Regions from separate parts of the Shewanella sp. HL-SH2 genome, predicted to be linked through region 2. Evidence: predicted binding sites of a transcription regulator. Region 2 holds the regulator's gene; the other holds the start of a gene.

Region 1 (9,620 bases), 820 kb from region 2:
AACTCGAATAAACTATCGCTTTAGGTGAAAATGCGCTTAATGACTGACAAAGCGACTCGCCTATTCCGCGCCTTGGCGGATTAACAATAATCAAATCAGGTTTATCATTTGCTGCGATCCCATTAGCAAAGTCGGTTGAATCCAACGCCCTAAAGCTGATGTCCTCTAGACCCATTTCTGCGGCAGACATCTTGGCACACTCGATCGCTTCGGCCTCAATTTCAATCCCAGTTAACCGAATTTTGCCACTTGCACAATGCAGTCCGAATCCACCCACCCCACAAAATAAATCCCAAATATGTTGTGGATTAAATGCAGCGACCCACTCTCGAGCAGTTTGATAAAGTTGCTCAGCTACCTGTGGATTGGTTTGAAAAAAACTTTTAGGACGAATATATAAAGGCACATCATTAAAGCGATCAGCAAGACGGGTTTGATCGGTTAAAAATATTTCTTGATCGCCCTCTAAAATCGCCATATGAACAGGTTGAATATTAACCGACACTAAACTGATTTTAGGAAATTCAGCCTGTAACTGAGGTAGTTCTCGCTTAATTCGTGAAATTGCCTGTTCACTGTTCAGCACAAAGCGCAGCATAAATTCACCAGAGATATAACTTCTGGTGAGCAGAATAAATTTAAGCTCACCTTTACTTTTATCGACTCGATACGGCGGAATTCCCGCTTGTTGCACAAACAATTGCAATCTATGTAATAGCTGCCGCATATCTTCAGGATAGAGTTGGCAATCGCATAAACTAATGGGCTGCCCCTGGGGATCGACAATACCTAAAATAGGTTGATGTGCTGCACCTAACACCACCATTTTAGCTTTATTGCGAAAACGATTTTCTTGGCTTGCAATAGGCTCAAGCCATTGCTCAACAGGCAATTGGCCAAAAAACTGCTGTAGTTTGGTCATTTTATGCTGTAACTGTTCTGACATAGGGATTTGAATATCACGACAGGATAAACAATGACCTTTTTCAAAAAACTCACACTTCACAACTTGATGCCTTATCAGAATTAAGTACTTTTAACGCGTTATCACATAAACTTTTAAGCTGCTGAAGTTGTGCCAGATCGCCACCCACTTTACAACGCATCATTTCAGGGACTGATTCAGCTTGTTGGCGTAGCATTTGGCCTTGTTCGGTAAGGTGTAATACTCTAACTCGCTCATCTTCTTCACTACGGCCTCGTATTACTAACTTTTTTACTTCTAAGCGCTTAAGTAAGGGGGTTAACGTACCTGAGTCTAAATGCAATCGCTCGCCCAAGGTTTTAACGCTTATGCCCGCCTCTTTCCACAACACTAACATGACTAAATACTGCGGATATGTCAGTGATAACTCATCAAGCAAAGGGCGATAAGCACGGATCATCGCATTAGTGACGCTATATAATGAAAAACACACCTGATTTTCAAGTGCTAATGGGTTGGCTGATGGCATAAATATTCCCTTTAAAATTTGCTCAAGTATAACATATTCTAGTTGTGCACAATCTATAATATTTGCCAACAACAGAGAATACTTTGCCAAGAATTTATTATATTTTGTTAGGGAAGCATATTAATCCGATATCTTTGCTACAGTATTCAATACGCCTGCCGATATACAAATAGACAGAATACAAAAACCATTATTTAATAAAAGTGAGGTTTATATGACAATTTCGGTAAACGCTCCAAGCAACATGCCAGCAAATATTGATTCAGGCCATAGCTTGAAAGCCGCTGTTATGGCGAAGGATCAACAAAAAGTGGAAGGTCAAATGGCACTGCAACTTATTGAAGCAGCAGCGCCTCCAGCACCTGTTGGCAATGCAGGTCACAATATTAATACGACTGCCTAAATTTTTACTGTGTAATTAGCTATCTTAAATTGCGACACCTTAGTGATTACGTCATTATGGTCTGTCATGAATAATGGATAGAGAAATACATTGATGAAAAATTTATCGGCTTTGGCTGCTGTTGGGTTAACTGCGGTTGGTTTAACTGTGATTGGTTTAACTCCAATTGCGCAGAGCTACGCCGCTACGTCTGTGGCTCAAGCGCCTAGCTTTGAGTGCAATAAAGCACGCGGGTCTATTGAGAAGCTTATTTGCCAATCTGAAGAGTTGGCTCTACTGGATATTCAGTTACAGCCCCTTTTCAGCCAATTAGTTTCACAAGTCGATGGGCAGCAAGTTAACCAGATTAAAGCTGAGCAAAGAGGCTGGATTAAAGGCCGTAATGATTGCTGGAAAGCCAATAACCCTAAAGAATGTACTAAGCTTAATTACCAATCTCGTATAACTGAGCTACAAATTCTAGCAGGCGCTGTAGAGGTGCCAAGTGCAACTTATTATCAATGTGGCCATGATCCACAGAACAAATTAACAGCCTATTTTTATAATAATACCGTCATCCCAGCCGCAGTATTCAGCTACAGTCAGGCGAAAAAAACATCTAGCGTGCCTCCAGCAAATTTATCCCAATTAGGACTATTAACCCGTACGGCTTCTGGCGCTAAATACCAGGCGCAGAATACTAGCCTATGGACTCATCAACAACAGGCGACGATTGAACAAGTTAATCAGCTGCCAATAAGTTGTAAGTTAATAGTCGAGTAAATAGATAACATGGCAGTCTAAAGTAATCAAATAAGGGTGGTTAATCTTGCAACCACTCAAAAGCTTGAGGTTTGTCGTTGAAAGACATCATCTCGCCGTTAATAAACCATCCCCCCACTTTTACAGCTAAATCTTGCCAATTTTGGTCACCAAAAATAGCCACTTTATTAAAACTGGTACGGTGTTTAACTCCAAGCTTTAAGTCATCCCAAGCGGCCTGTAACTCCCAGCCCTCAAGTTCGCTTATATCCACAAACATGTTCATCTTAGGCTTAGCAACTTGCGCTAATGCATCATCCAGTATCGGAGTAATAATTTGATAGTCTTCATGGGTGAGCTTACCCACCACCTTCATAATGATAAAAAAGTGTTGTTGATGACGCTCAATTCCTATTGTGATCCCATGTCTTTGCATAACTCAACCTCTACATTTATTTTCAATGGTTAATCTAGGTTGAAGTAAATCTAATCCCCAACCCGATTATCGACTGACTATAATTTAAGCACTTTTAAGCAATAGATAACGCCGATTAGCGCACACTTAATAGAATCGGCTTTTGTAGCGATCACACGCCATACAATAGAGTGACTACGCCGAGCACCACAAATAAAGCTGCACAAGTTCTGTGGATCATTTTCATCGGTAATTTATCAGCACTAAAATGACCCAGTAATACCACTGGCACATTGGCTATTAACATCCCTAATGTAGTGCCTATTACCACCATGGCAAGTGCATCATATTTAGCCGCTAATACGACTGTGGCAATTTGAGTTTTATCACCCATCTCGGCAATAAAGAACAAAATGAAGGTAGCCATAAACGCGCCTAGTTTATAAAAGCTATTATCATCCTCATCCATTTTATCGGGTATCAGAACCCATAGGGCAATAGCAAAAAATGACAATGCAACGGCATAGCTAGCCCATTGAGGATCAAGCCAGCTAATAGCAAACTGTCCGACCCAAGCCGCGACAAAATGATTGAGTAGTGTTGCCAACAAAATACCTAGAACAATGGCTGATTTATTGCGAAAACGCGCCGCTAACAATAATGCTAACAGTTGAGTTTTATCGCCAATTTCAGCAATAGCCACGGTAAAGGTTGAAGTAAGAAGTGCTTCCAAGGGAAAATCCTAGCGTTATTAGAGGGCATATAAACCAAGCACAAGCAACAGCAAGCCCTCTAAGCTACTGTTACCGTACTAGGTCTTGCTTAACAAAGGGCTTCTTTGTTGTTTATACCATGGCAATATGGCCAATTATGTTGATATAAACGCCAAAAGTTATTGATGGCAACAACTTAAAGCTAGCTACTCCCCTAAAACGAGGGCTGCAATATAACCCAAACTTAAAAGGCATACAACATCATAATGCCCTTCTTCTCATTTCCTAATTCCCAAGCCAGCTAATGAATGCACAATACAAATATTGGCTTTGATGTTGGCGGGCTAAATGTTATGTAATTGTTTCTACACAGTGCAAAAATTCTTTAAACGACTAAGTTTCTTGCTTGAGCTGTTTGCCTTCTGCTAATGTCGCTTGCAATAAAACAATAACTATATGGACGCGTTCGTGAATTTTAAAACACTTGGATCTATTTCGATAGTCGCTGGTACTGCTATTGGTGGTGGCATGCTTGCATTACCTTTAGCCACTGCGGCACTGGGGATCGTCCCAGCTATCTTGCTGCTCATTGTCATTTGGGGCATCTCTGCATACACCTCTTTACTCATGTTAGAAATCAATTTACGTACCGGTATAGGCGATAATGTCCATGCCATTACCGGTAAAACATTAGGTAAGGTAGGGCAATTAATTCAAGGTGGATCGTTTTTAAGTTTATTATTCGCCTTAACCATGGTGTATTTAATGGGTGGCTCCTCCCTACTGGAAACCCGCTTAGCCCCATTAGGTCTTAACTTAAGTAATCAAGCAGCAGTGCTATTATTCACCGTCATTTTTGGTGGCATTATTGCTGTAGGTGTTAGCTGGATAGATAAAGTCTCTCGAGTGCTGTTTACCGCCATGGTGGTATTATTGGTATTAGTGGTCGCCTTTTTACTGCCAGATGTTAATTTAGCTGTTGCATTGACTAACACAATGAGTGAAGTCGCTCAAGGCAATGAGTTAACTCACTTATGGCTAGCTGCTATTCCTGTGGTGTTTACCTCATTTGGTTTCCATGTGTGTATTGCCACGATTGTGCGCTATCTTGATGGTGATGCAATATCACTGCGTAAAGTACTGTTAATTGGCTCTACAATTCCATTAGTTTGCTACATTTTATGGTTATTGGTCACATTAGGAACGCTAGGTGGCTCCACAGTTCATCAACTTGGGGGCTCATTGCCTAAACTGGTAATGGCACTACAAGGGTTAGTTGAGTCACAAATTGTCAGCCAATTTATTGATATTTTTGCCAACCTCGCACTCATCACTTCATTTTTAGGCGTCACCATGAGTCTGTTTGATTATGTGGCTGAACTGACTCGTGCTCGAAGTGATGTCGCTGGCCGTATTCAAACCTGGTTAATTACCTTTATTCCGCCATTATTATGTGCTTTATTCTATCCAGATGGCTTCTTTCAAGTATTAGGTTTTGCGGCTATTCCTTTAGTTGTGATGATCATATTTTTACCGATCGTGATGGCACTAAAGCAGCGGCCTCAGAACTTAGGTGGTTATCAAGTGATGGGTGGCATGCCGGCACTGATAATAGCAGGTATTATTGGGGTCTTAATTGTGATTGCACAGTTAATGGTCGCATTGGGTTAATGGATAGCTAACAGAATTAAATTTAGTTTGTAACTGGTTTTTTCTGACGCTGTTAACCTGTTACAAGTTTTGTTAAAGTCAGGCCTAGGCCTGACTTTTTTGTGGGTCAATATAGTCGTTTAAACATCACGCTAAATATCTAAAATAATAAATACACTAATGTATATTCGGTTTATTTCACATACTGCCAAACCACTTGAGCATGTGATTACTTTATCAAAATGGACTTATAACAATGAAAACATGGTTACTTACGGCGGCGATTGCTGCCAGTTTTACTGCCCAAGCCGATGAAGGCATGTGGCAGCCACACCAGTTACCCGCCATGGCTGACATGCTCAAAGAAAAAGGCTTAGAAATAGATGCGAAATCAATTTCTAAACTCACTGAATTCCCTATGAATGCGGTCATTAGTTTAGGAGGTTGTACTGCATCCTTTGTGTCACCAAAAGGCTTAGTTGTTACTAACCATCACTGTGCTTATGGTGCAATTCAGTACAACTCAACCCCAGAAAAAAATCTATTAAAAGATGGCTTCTTAGCCAAAACATATAAAGAAGAGTTACCGGCAACACCAGGGTCGCGCGTTTATGTTACCGAAGCGGTAACCGATGTAACCGATAAAGTTAAAAAAGGCCAAATGGATAAAGTAGGCAACGACTTTTACACCGGTATCGAACAACAAGAAAAGGCCTTAGTGGCTGAATGTGAAAAAGAAGATGGCTATCACTGCCAGGTATATAGCTTCCATGGTGGCTTAGAATATTACCTTGTTAAACAACTCGAAATACGTGATGTTCGTTTAACCTATAACCCAGCTGGTAGTGTCGGTAAATATGGTGGCGATATCGATAACTGGATGTGGCCTCGTCATACTGGTGACTTCTCATTTTATCGCGCTTATGTAGGCAAAGATGGCAAGCCTGCGGACTTCCATGCAGACAACGTCCCGTATGAGCCAAAAAGTTTCTTAAAAGTGTCAGCTAAAGGCGTTAGTGATGGCGACTTTGTGATGGTCGCAGGCTATCCGGGTAGCACTAATCGTTACCGCACTGCAAACGAGGTTGAAAATCAATTCGAATGGGCTTATCCAGAAGGTAAGATTCTGCGTGAACGCATGATTGAAATCATCAAAGACACTGCAGCAGAAGGCACAGATGATCGCATTAAGTATGAAAGCTTAATTGCTGGACTAGCAAACTATGCTAAAAACTTTGCCTCCATGATTGAGTTCTACGGCAAAATGCCTATGTTAGATGATCGCAAAAAGGTAGAAAGCGACCTAGCATCATGGATTAATACTGACTCGGCGCGCCAGGAAAAATATGGTAAAACCTTAGTTGAATTAGATAAATTAGTCACTAAAAGCCAACAAAACCAGCAGCGTGATACCTTATTAGGCTACATTACCTACACAACCATGCTGACAACAGCGCGTGATTTATATCGTTTAGCTAACGAAAAAACACTACCTGACATGGAGCGTGAACCAGGTTATCAAGAGCGTGATATAGCCAATTTCACCTCAAGTATGGAACGTATTGATCGTCGCTATGCAGCTAGTGTCGACAAGGCATTGTTAATAGAAATGTTAACGCGTTACGCCAACCTACCAGTAGAACAGCGCTTACCAGCATTTGATAAAGCCTTCAATATTGGCAACAAGTTCGACGCTAAGAAGCTGAATAAAACCGTAGATAAGATGTTTGCTAAAACAAAATTAGCTGATCAAGCTACCCGTTTAGCATGGATGGATAAGTCGGTTGCAGATTTTAAAAAGTCTAACGACCCCTTCATTCAGTTTGCCGTCAGTACCTATGATGAAAGCATGAAGCTAGAGCAGGCACAGAAGCAATTATCGGGTGACCTAATGAAAGTACGTCCACAGTTTATGGACGCTATCATTGCTTATAATCGTGAGCTTGGTAAACCCGTTTATGCTGACGCCAACTCAAGCTTACGAGTTTCCGTAGGTAATGTGAAAGGCTATTCACCACAAGATGGTTTGGTGGCAGTACCATTTACACGCTTAGAAGGCATCTTAGCTAAAGATACAGGCATGGACCCATTTGATGCGCCCGCTAAGCAGCTCGAGTTAATCAAACAAAAACAATATGGTGATTACTATGTCAAAGCCATTGATTCTGTTCCAGTTAACTTTTTATCAACCTTAGATACGACTGGCGGTAACTCTGGCTCACCAACACTAAATGGCCGCGCTGAATTAGTCGGTTTACTATTTGATGGTGTGTATGAAAGTATTATTGGTGATTGGGGCTACGATGCCAATAAAAACCGTTCAATCCAGGTTGATAGCCGCTACATGTTATGGATTATGGAGCATGTTGATCACGCCGATAATCTATTAGCAGAAATGGAAATCGTTAAGTAACGCCTATTGGTTGCATTAACATGCTTAATTCGGCGGCCGTTAACGGTCGCCGTTTTGTTTCTGGCAAATCACCTAATTCTACCTCCCCTATCGCGACTCGCTTTAAATCAATCACCCGATAGCCTAGTGTTTGACACATTTTACGGATCTGTCGGTTTAATCCCTGGGTCAATAATATTTCGAATTGTACCGAAGCCAAAGACTTTACCAGGCACGCTCGAGTCGTGACGTTTTGACTGGCTTGATGATAGGTCACGCCCGCAGCCATTGTCGCCAAAAACAGCTCATCAAAAGGTTTATCAACACTGACATGATAGGTTTTTGAATGATGAAAATCAGGATGCATTAATCGCTGGGTTAATTGACCGTCATTGGTGAGTAATAATAGTCCTCGGGAATCTTTGTCTAATCGCCCTGCAGGATACAATCTTGGCCCTTCAGGTAAATGATGCCGCAAACTACTAGGGTCGCTTTCAATTAAACGACAATCGACTCCTACAGGCTTATGATATAACCAATAGACTTTATCTTCAGGCTTAAGTACTTTTACACCGTCGACACGAATATCATCAATAAAGTCAGTATCAATAACCGTTGAATGTATGGCTAGACAGCCATTAATAGTGACTCGACTAGCCTCAATGATTCTTGAACATTGACGCCTTGAGGCGATGCCGCAAAGGGCAAGGTAATGGGCTAAACGATATTGAGCCATACTGGTTTATGCTGACACAAAGTGACGTGATAATGACTGTTGTACAACTATGTGTTGGCGTATGCTTAACCCAAGGCATACACACCATAAAATATTCGTTTGAGTTAACAACCACATACTAGACGACACCCAACAGAAATGACTGCCATTATCATCGCAGGAAGGGAAATCAAGTAAATGCCAATCTAATAAACGAATTAAGTTAACGGACGTGACTATTGCCACTATCGATAATCCAAACACCACTCGAGTCATGGTACTTTTGGGTTTAAAGTAATCAGCGAAACATAAGCAATGCAAGACTAGCGAACCAACTAAGTACAAGGTTGAAACTTTACGATGTAACTCTAAGAAGTTAATTGGAAACATCCCCATCAGCGCAATACTCAAGCCAACAATACCCCCTACAACGGCAATTCCTCGGCTTAAGACATCCGAAAAAGTAAAATAAATAGCCAAAGTGCCTAACAAGAAACATACACCAGCAGCAAGCAAAGACAGGTTAAACACCACAGCTAAAGGAGAATTCATATAATCCCCTAAAATATCAGGACGAATAGTAAAGATGCTGGTTTGCATTTGTTGTACTTGTGCAAATAATGCAGACGAGACGCCAATACTGGCAATAATTGCCGCAGCTAATGACATAAAGACAATCACTAGATGTAAGTCGTAATTTGTATGCTGTTTATTCAAGGCGATCAGGTATGAGAAATAAGACAATCGAGCTTACCTGTATCTTTAAAAAAGTAAAAGCCCTAAACACGGTTTAGGGCTTACTGGTACTAATGCTAATACAGTCAGCAGATGGTATATTTAAATCAATATTGATAGATTATGCACGCTTTCGAAATATCACAATAATGACTGCAACAACCGCCAAAATCATACAATACCAGACATTCGATACCGCCGTTAATGGGCTAATAGTAAACACTGATGCTATTAATAATGCTTGAGCCCCATGGGGGATCAACCCCTGAATAATACAGGCAAAAATATCCATTACACTGGCAGCTCGCTTAGGGCTAACGCCGTGTTTTTCTGCTAAGTCTTTAGCGATATCGCCAGTCACCACAATGGAAACCGTATTATTTGCCACGCAGGTATTTGTTG
Region 2 (9,620 bases):
CCACTCGATTTCGCCGCTTTCCCCACAGTACTTTTAGTGGCTACTTTACTAAGACTTGCCTTAAATGTGGCTTCAACTCGAGTGGTATTACTAGAAGGTCATAATGGTGGCGACGCGGCGGGTAAAGTCATTGAAGCCTTCGGCTCAGTGGTTATTGGTGGTAACTATGCTGTTGGTTTAGTTGTGTTTTTAATCTTGATTATTATTAACTTTGCTGTTGTAACTAAAGGTGCAGGCCGTATATCAGAGGTCAGTGCACGTTTTACCTTAGATGCTATGCCTGGTAAACAAATGGCCATTGATGCCGACTTAAACGCAGGTATTCTAAACCAAGAACAAGCGCGTATTCGTCGTGAAGAAGTGACTCGTGAGGCGGACTTTTATGGCGCAATGGACGGTGCGTCAAAATTTGTAAAAGGTGATGCGATAGCCGGTATTATGATTTTGGTTATCAACATGTTGGGCGGCTTTGTCATTGGTATGGTCCAGCATGGGCTTGATTTTTCTAGTGCAGTTGAAGTTTATACTCTGCTAACCATAGGTGATGGTCTAGTCGCCCAGATACCCGGTTTACTGCTTTCAATTGCAGCCGCTTTGATGGTTACTCGTCAAAATGAATCTGGTGATATGGGCCAGATGATGATGAGCCAGATGTTTGACAAGCCTAAGTCGCTAGCAATTGCAGCAGGTTTGTTATTTGTTATGGGTATTGTGCCAGGTATGCCACATGTCGCTTTTATCAGCTTTGCATTTATTACCGCGGCCACTGCTTATATGGTACAAAAACGTATTAATGAGAAAAAATCAGCTGCGTTAGAATTAGTCAAAAAAGGCCCGTCAGATATCAAAGATAAAGAACCAAAAGATTTAAGTTGGGATGATGTCCGTCACGTTGACACTATCGGTTTAGAAGTTGGATATAGACTTATCCCCTTGGTTGATAAAGGCCAAGGTGGTGAATTATTGAGTAGAATTAAAGGTGTGCGTAAAAAGCTATCACAAGAATTAGGCTTTTTAGTGCCAGCAGTGCATATTCGTGACAATCTAGATTTATCGCCAAATTCATATCGTATTCACTTAATGGGCGTGGTCGTCGGTGAAGCTGAAGTTAGACATGATTGTGAATTAGCCATTAATCCTGGCCAAGTTTATGGCAAGCTTGATGGCATAGAAACGACTGATCCAGCATTTGGGTTAGAAGCCGTTTGGATTGCACCAGAGCAACGTGAGCATGCGCAAACACTAGGCTATACAGTGGTAGATACTGCAACAGTGGTTGCAACCCATATCAGCCAATTACTCAGTAATAATGCTGCTAAGTTATTAGGTTATGAAGAAGTACAACAATTAATGGACATGCTTTCTAAGCAGTCACCAAAACTTGTTGATGGCTTTATTCCGGATGTAATGTCGCTAGGCAATGTGGTTAAAGTAATGCAAAATCTATTGAATGAAGGTGTATCTGTGCGTGACTTACGCACTATAGTGCAAACTTTGCTGGAATACGGCACCAAAAGTAATGATACTGAAGTACTTACCGCAGCCGTTCGAATTGCGCTAAAACGTATGATAGTGCAAGAAATATCCGGACCTGAGCTAGAAATCCCCGTCATTACTTTGGCGCCAGAGTTGGAACAAATGTTGCATAAGTCTATGCAGGCGACAGGGGGAGAAGGGCCAAATATTGAACCAGGCCTTGCAGAACGCATGCAGCAGTCATTACTTGATGCTTCACAGAAACAAGAAATGGTCGGTCAGCCAGCCATTTTATTGACATCAGGCATGCTGCGTTCAACTCTGTCACGATTTGTTAAGTACACTATTCCAAATTTAAGGGTAATTTCGTATCAAGAAATTCCAGATGAGAAACAGATACGGATTGTTTCATCTGTTGGCCAATAGTGATAACGTCAGATAAAAGAGGTGCGTAAGTGAAAATTAAACGATTTTTTGCCAAAGATATGCGCGCAGCATTAGCGCAAGTCAAAGAGACCCTTGGTTCTGACGCTGTCATTATGTCGAATAAAAAAGTGGCAGGCGGGATTGAGATTGTCGCCGCCGTTGATTACGATGAGCCTAAGGCGCGTGCCGCAATGGCAACACCAACTCCAGGCTTTATGGATCTTAGTGAGGATCGCGTATCACTTGCATCTAACTCTGTAATCAAGGCAAAAACAAAAATTAATCCACCGCCAGCGGCAGATTCATTACAAGCGTTGTTAGAGAAACAACAAAGCCGCTTAAGTCAGCAAATGCCTCCTAAACAAGATGACTCTGATTTACCTGAATGGGCGCGCCAATTACAAGGTGCGACAGCTGACGCCAAGCCAGCTAAACCTCAGTATCAGCAACAGGCTGGATTTGATAAGCAGTCAAAAAATAATAAAGTCAGTTCGACTGAAATGGATGCGCTTCGTGAAGAAATGGCTTCATTACGTAACTTACTGACTCATCAAGTATCTTCATTGATGACTGAACAAAAAAAGCGGAAAGATCCTGTGGGTGCTATGCTTGAAAGTAAACTACTTGCTGCAGAGTTTTCAGCACCCGTTGCAGCTAAACTTTCATCTCTGAGTCAACACTATAATCCAGCGGAATTAGTGCGTTCATTACCACAAAGTTTGGCTAACTTACTTGACAACCAAGGTGATGATATTGTAAAGCGCGGAGGCGTTGTGGCTTTTGTTGGACCAACTGGTGTTGGTAAAACGACATCTCTGGCAAAAATTGCTGCACGTTTTGCAGCACAACATGGTGCAGATCAAGTTGCACTTATTACAACGGATCATTATCGTATTGGCGCCTATGAGCAATTAGCAACTTATGGCAAAATAATGGGGTGTCCAGTAAAGCAAGCACATGATGTCACCGAGCTAGAACAGATTTTGTACCAATTTAGAAGTCGTAAGTTAGTACTTATAGATACAGCGGGTATGGGGCAACGTGATATGCGTCTTTATCAACAACTTGATAATTTGACAGCAAACAGTAGGATCCCAATTCGCAGCTATTTAGTGATGTCGGCAACAGGGCAACGCAGAGTATTACAAGACGCGGTTAATCATTTTAAACGCATTCCATTAGCGGGTGTAATTTTAACCAAATTAGATGAATCTGTATCAATTGCAGGTGCATTGAGCGTTCTGATACAAAATGAGTTACCATTAAGCTATGTGACTGATGGCCAACGTGTTCCTGAAGACATAAAAGTAGCAGATACTTTAGCTCTGGCTAAGCAAGCTTTAGCCGCGTTAAATGAAACAGAACAAGTAATTTCTCAAGACACAAGCGCATGGTCGAATGAAATGACTTATGCATTCGAGTAAGAATATGACCCGTGATCAAGCAAGTGGTTTACGTATGATGAATCAACCAAATAACGAAAAAGTTAAAGTAATTGCCGTATCCGGTGGAAAAGGTGGGGTAGGAAAAACCAGTGTTTCTATAAATACTGCCGTTGCCCTAGCGGAAAAAGGTAAACGTGTTTTAGTATTAGATGCGGATCTTGGTTTAGCTAACGTTGATGTGATGTTAGGAATTCGTGCCGAGAAAAATTTATCTCATGTTTTATCTGGCGATGCCGAATTAGACGATATCATTGTTCGAGGCCCTAAAGGTATTGGTATTGTTCCTGCAACGTCTGGAAGCAGAGCTATGGTTGAGTTAACCCAGGCTCAACATGCAGGATTAATTCGTGCTTTCAGTGAGATGCGTACACAGTTTGACATATTAATTGTCGATACCGCGGCAGGTATTTCAGATATGGTACTGAGTTTCTCAAGGGCATCACAAGATGTATTAATTGTGGTATGCGATGAACCGACATCTATTACAGATGCCTATGCACTGATAAAAATATTAAGCCGTGAACACGGTGTATTTCATTTCAAAATTGTGGCTAATATGGTACGCAGTTTACGTGAAGGAATGGAATTGTTTGCTAAACTAAGTAAAGTAACGGATCGGTTTTTAGATGTTGCTTTAGAGCTAGTTGCAACCGTGCCATTTGATGAGAATTTGCGTAAGTCTGTGCGAAAGCAAAAGTTAGTTGTTGAGGCGTATCCAAAGTCGCCATCAGCCATTGCTTATCACGGCCTGGCAAATAAAATTATGAGCTGGCCAGTTCCACAACAGCCGGGTGGACACTTAGAGTTTTTTGTTGAACGTTTAGTCCAACGCAAAGAAACACAAGAGGATAGAGTGAGTGAATAAAGCCGCCGCGTATACTCAGTTCGATAATAAAACATCCGTTGTTGAACAGTATGCACCGCTGGTAAAAAGAATTGCACATCATATGTTGGCGCGATTACCTGCTTCAGTGCAACTCGACGACTTGCTACAGTCTGGCATGATAGGGTTACTTGAAGCGTCATCAAAATTTGATGACACCAAAGGGGCTAAGTTTGAAACCTTTGCAGGCATTCGGATACGCGGTGCTATGATTGATGAAATCCGCCGTGGTGATTGGGTTCCTCGTTCAGTTCATCGCAATAATCGCCGGGTTGCGCAGGTTATTGACGAACTAGAGCAAGGATTGGGACGTGATGCTCGTGACACAGAAATTGCAGAAAAACTTGATATGTCGCTCAATGAGTACCATCATATTTTAAATGATGTTTCTGTTGGGAAAATCATAGGCATAGAAGATTTAGGTATTTCGCAAGATGTGTTAGTCACAGATGATGGAATACCAGATGATAATTTTGAAGCATTAGCTGAAACGCAATTTAAATCAGCGCTGGTGGAAGCAATTAAAACCTTACCAGAAAGAGATGCATTAGTACTTTCACTGTACTATGACGAAGCGTTAAACTTAAAAGAAATCGGTGCAATTCTTGAAGTAAGCGAATCTAGGGTTAGTCAGATATTAAGTCAGGCTATGCTTAGATTAAAAGGCAAACTCAAGCATTGGACACAACAATAATTATTAATTAGAGCACTAGAGTGTCAGCTCACCGGAGGAAACCTTGGACAAGAATATGAAGATTCTTATTGTTGACGACTTTTCAACAATGCGACGTATCATAAAGAACTTGTTGCGAGACTTGGGATTCAATAATACCCAAGAAGCAGATGATGGATCAACAGCCTTACCTATGTTGCAAAAAGGTGATTTTGACTTTGTTGTAACAGATTGGAATATGCCTGGTATGCAAGGTATTGATTTGCTGAAGGCTATTCGTGCCGATGATTCATTAAAACATTTACCTGTTTTGATGGTTACGGCAGAAGCTAAGCGTGAGCAAATTATTGCAGCCGCCCAAGCAGGTGTGAATGGATATGTTGTTAAACCTTTCACAGCGGCTACCCTTAAAGAGAAATTAGATAAAATTTTTGAACGTCTCGCTTAAGCAAGGATAAGTTATGCAGCCAATAATATCGGGGTTAATTACTCTCGAGCAGGCCCAGCAACTTGTCGAACTGCTTACTGCGGGGGAGCAAGATCAAGCTGACGACGTTGTTAGAGAACTCGCTACACCAATACAGCGTGAATTATTTGAAGAAGTCGGGAAATTAACACGTCAACTTCATAGTGCACTTCAAGATTTTCAGGTAGATAACCGTTTATCAGAATTAGCCAAGGTTGAAATACCGGATGCTAAAGAGAGATTAAATTACGTTATTGATATGACAGAACAAGCTGCAAATAAAACCATGGATGCAGTTGAAGAATGTTTACCTTTGGCCGATACAATAATTACCAATATAAAATCTGTTACCCCTATGTGGGATAAGTTAATGCGTCGAGACATAGAGTTGAGTGAGTTCAAAAAACTTTGTCATGATGTTCAGCAGCTTATGTCACATAGTGAACACGATACAACCCGTTTACGACAATTACTAAATGAAATACTGATGGCGCAGGATTTTCAAGACTTAACAGGGCAAATGATCCGTCGAGTTATCGACTTAGTTCGCGAAGTCGAAAATAATCTAGTCTCTATGTTGACAGTATTTGGTGATTATACGCCGCAACCGGAAACTGTTAAAAAAGAGAATAAAATAGAGGCAGAGGGCCCAATTATGCACGCAGAATTGCGTGATGACGTGGTCGCAGGTCAAGATGAAGTTGATGATTTGCTATCCAGTCTGGGTTTCTAATTAGGAGTCAGTTGAATGTCATTTGATGTTGATGAAGAGATACTCCAGGACTTTTTGGTAGAGGCTGGTGAGATTTTAGAGCTTCTTCAAGAGCAGTTAGTTGCGCTTGAAAATAATCCTGATGACAGTAATTTGTTGAATGCTATTTTTCGCGGTTTCCATACTGTAAAAGGTGGAGCTGGTTTTTTAAGTTTGAAACCTATGGTAGACGTCTGCCATGAAGCGGAAAATACCTTCGATCTATTGAGAACCGGCAAACGGAGTGTTAATGCAGAATTGATGGATATCATTTTGCAGGCAGTTGATGCTATTAACATTATGTTTGCCCAAACTCAGCAAGGCGAAGAACAAGATCCTGTTGAAGTCGAACTACTTAATAAATTGAAGCTACTCAGTTCGGGTGCACCTTTGCCATCAGAAATGGGCGGGCAGAGTGAAGAGCTGATTCAAGAGTCAGTAGAAGAACTCGTAGAGGAAATCGCGCCTGTCAATCAACCAGAATTCATTGAAGACAATGTTAGCGCTGACACTAATATTGACGAAATAAATGAGTCCGAATTTGAAGCATTATTAGATGCGCTTCATGGTCAAGGTAATAGTCCTGTAGCAACTACTTCATCAACAGCTAAAACACCTCAGCAATCAGCTCCAGCTCCTGTTGGCTCAGATGAAATTTCTGATGACGAATTTGAAGCATTGTTAGATGAACTTCATGGTTCAAATAAATTAAGTGCAGCTGAGAGTAAACCTGCACCAGCTAAATCTGTAGAGCCTCCAGTTCAAATGGTAGACTCAGATGATATAACCGACGACGAGTTTGAGAAATTACTTGATGAGCTTCACGGGAAAGGTTCTTCGCCTGCTAAAGTAGATACTTCAGCGTCAAGCTCTGCTGCAACACTCAAAACTGCCGCACCCAAAAACGTTGAGCCAGTAAAGGCCGCTGCAGCTCCATTTCCTCAACCTAAAGCACCTGCTCCTGTAGCAAATGTTGACGTGGTTATTAAAGATAAGGCGCCAACAAAAGCGGCTGCATCTGTTCCTCAGGGAGAAACAACTGTTCGTGTTGATACCGCTAGACTTGATCAAATTATGAATATGGTCGGTGAGTTGGTATTAGTCCGAAATAGGTTAGTTAGTTTAGGCGTTACTCGTGAAGACGAGGAAATGTCAAAAGCACTGGCAAATTTAGATTTAGTTACTGCTGATTTGCAAGGCGCAGTAATGAAAACTCGTATGCAGCCAATTAAGAAGGTTTTTGGTCGCTTTCCGCGGGTTGTGCGTGACTTAGCGCGTACACTTAATAAAGAAATTGATTTAGTTATGATTGGTGAAGAAACCGATCTAGACAAAAACCTCGTCGAAGCTTTAGCCGACCCGTTAGTGCATTTAGTGCGTAACTCGGTTGATCACGGGATTGAAATGCCTATTACCCGTGAGGCGAATGGCAAGTCAAGAACAGGTACTATTACATTATCAGCAAGCCAAGAAGGCGATCACATCTTACTGAAAATTGAAGATGATGGTGCAGGAATGGACCCACAAAAGCTGAAAGAGATAGCTATTACCCGTGGTGTGCTTGATGAGGATACTGCATCTAGGATGACAGATTCCGAAGCATATAATTTAATTTTTGCGCCAGGCTTTTCAACTAAAGTGGAAGTATCAGATATTTCTGGTCGTGGCGTGGGTATGGACGTGGTGAAAACCCGTATTACTCAGCTAAACGGTACTGTTCATATCGACTCATTGAAGGGCAAAGGCACTGTTTTAGAAATTAAAGTACCGTTAACGTTAGCTATTATGCCGACCTTAATGGTAGATGTATCTAAGCAAGTGTTTGCGTTACCGCTATCAAGTGTCAATGAGATCTTCCATCTTGATTTAACCAAAACCAATGTTGTAGATGGTCAGCTAACCGTTATTGTACGTAATAAAGCCGTACCATTATTTTATTTAGAGCATTGGTTGCACAGCCATAAAACTAAGTTTAAACATGGTGATAAAAAGCACGGCCATGTCGTTATTGTTCAATTAGGTACAAAACAGATTGGCTTTGTGGTTGATGGTTTAATTGGACAGGAAGAAGTGGTTATTAAGCCGTTAGGAAGTATGCTACAAGGTACGCCGGGTATGGCGGGGGCAACAATTACCTCAGACGGTGGTATTGCGCTGATTTTAGATGTACCAGGTTTATTAAAACAGTACGCCAAAAATAAAAAATAAAAGTTCCATTATTTAAGGAATGAAATGGCTATAAAAGTATTAGTTGTTGACGACTCAAGCTTTTTTCGACGTCGAGTCAGTGAGATTGTTAATCAAGATCCTGAACTCGAAGTTGTGGGCGTGGCTGTCAATGGCGAAGAAGCTGTTAAAATGGCGGCAGAACTTAGCCCTAATGTCATCACTATGGATATTGAAATGCCAGTGATGGACGGTATAAGTGCTGTTCGCGCGATTATGGCAAGTACCCCTGTTCCTATTCTTATGTTTTCATCATTAACTCATGATGGTGCTAAATCGACTTTAGATGCACTTGAAGCTGGGGCACTTGATTTTTTACCTAAACGTTTTGAAGATATTGCTACAAATAAAGATGATGCGATACTTCTGCTACAACAACGTATAAAAGCGTTAGGGCGTAGAAGGGTGTTTAGACCTGTTAGCCGTATATCACCATCTGCTCCTACAGCTTATAGGTCTTCTAGTTCACTTACAGGCAGCTTAAGCTCATCCAACACAAACTTAAATAGTGCCAATGCGGCAAGTTCGTTAACCTCTCGTAGGAGCTTATCGTCTTCTTCAGCTGACACTTCAACACGAACGACGTTAGGCTCAACATTAGGTAATGCATCAACAGTCTCGAACTTACCTTCTTCTATCCGTGCCAGTGGTAAATCATATAAATTATTGCTAATTGGTACTTCTACAGGCGGTCCAGTAGCCTTGCAAAAGGTGTTAACTCAATTCCCTGCAAATTACCCGCATCCCATTTTACTTATTCAACATATGCCAGCGGCGTTTACACCTGCTTTTGCTACTCGTTTAGATAGCCTTTGCCAGATTAGTGTAAAAGAAGCGGCAAGTGGCGATGTGCTTAAGCCTGGCTGTGCATATTTAGCGCCGGGTGGTATGCAAATGTTAGTAGAAAAAGCGGGTATATCAGGTCGGTTAAAAGTTATCCCTGGAAACAGTGACATGAACTATAAACCCTGCGTAGATATTACCTTCGCATCGGCATCTAAAGCCTATGGAGGAGACATTTTAGCCGTAGTATTAACAGGCATGGGCGCAGATGGACGTGAAGGGGCTAGAATGCTGAAAGCTGCTGGTGCCAATATTTGGGCGCAAGATGAAGCAAGTTGTGTTGTATATGGTATGCCACAAGCTGTTGCCTCAGCAGGCATTGCTAGTCACTCTATTAGCTTGGACAACATGGCTGAGTCAATTTTAAAAGAGACTTCCCGTGGCTAGTCAAGGTTTTAAATATTACCGTGGCAGCGTCGGTATCAATTTAA

What was found. Region 2 encodes FliA, which starts transcription of late flagellar genes. Its sites were predicted from a motif close to CTAAAGNTNNNNNNNNNNNNGCCGATA; they were not measured.
Region 1: the regulator FliA is predicted to act here: its motif matches at 1,592-1,618, upstream of ACRWP9_RS05030 (cytoplasmic protein).

The regions. Positions count from the first base shown of each region.
Region 1 covers NZ_CP195035.1:1,138,419-1,148,038, reverse strand. The annotation lists gene rlmC (23S rRNA (uracil(747)-C(5))-methyltransferase RlmC) at 1-1,006, opposite strand, end outside; gene ACRWP9_RS05035 (MarR family winged helix-turn-helix transcriptional regulator) at 996-1,454, opposite strand; gene ACRWP9_RS05030 (cytoplasmic protein) at 1,669-1,857, shown strand; gene ACRWP9_RS05025 (MliC family protein) at 1,951-2,619, shown strand; gene ACRWP9_RS05020 (STAS/SEC14 domain-containing protein) at 2,660-3,034, opposite strand; gene ACRWP9_RS05015 (TMEM165/GDT1 family protein) at 3,186-3,746, opposite strand; yybP-ykoY riboswitch at 3,838-3,953, opposite strand; gene ACRWP9_RS05010 (aromatic amino acid transport family protein) at 4,195-5,397, shown strand; gene ACRWP9_RS05005 (S46 family peptidase) at 5,633-7,789, shown strand; gene ACRWP9_RS05000 (RNA pseudouridine synthase) at 7,782-8,504, opposite strand; gene ACRWP9_RS04995 (hypothetical protein) at 8,511-9,152, opposite strand; gene ACRWP9_RS04990 (Na+/H+ antiporter NhaC family protein) at 9,340-9,620, opposite strand, start outside.
Region 2 covers NZ_CP195035.1:1,963,349-1,972,968, forward strand. The annotation lists gene flhA (flagellar biosynthesis protein FlhA) at 1-1,902, shown strand, start outside; gene flhF (flagellar biosynthesis protein FlhF) at 1,932-3,326, shown strand; gene ACRWP9_RS08570 (MinD/ParA family protein) at 3,331-4,212, shown strand; gene ACRWP9_RS08575 (RNA polymerase sigma factor FliA) at 4,205-4,924, shown strand; gene cheY (chemotaxis response regulator CheY) at 4,968-5,351, shown strand; gene ACRWP9_RS08585 (protein phosphatase CheZ) at 5,365-6,102, shown strand; gene ACRWP9_RS08590 (chemotaxis protein CheA) at 6,118-8,328, shown strand; gene ACRWP9_RS08595 (protein-glutamate methylesterase/protein-glutamine glutaminase) at 8,353-9,576, shown strand; gene ACRWP9_RS08600 (membrane anchored protein in chemotaxis locus) at 9,569-9,620, shown strand, end outside.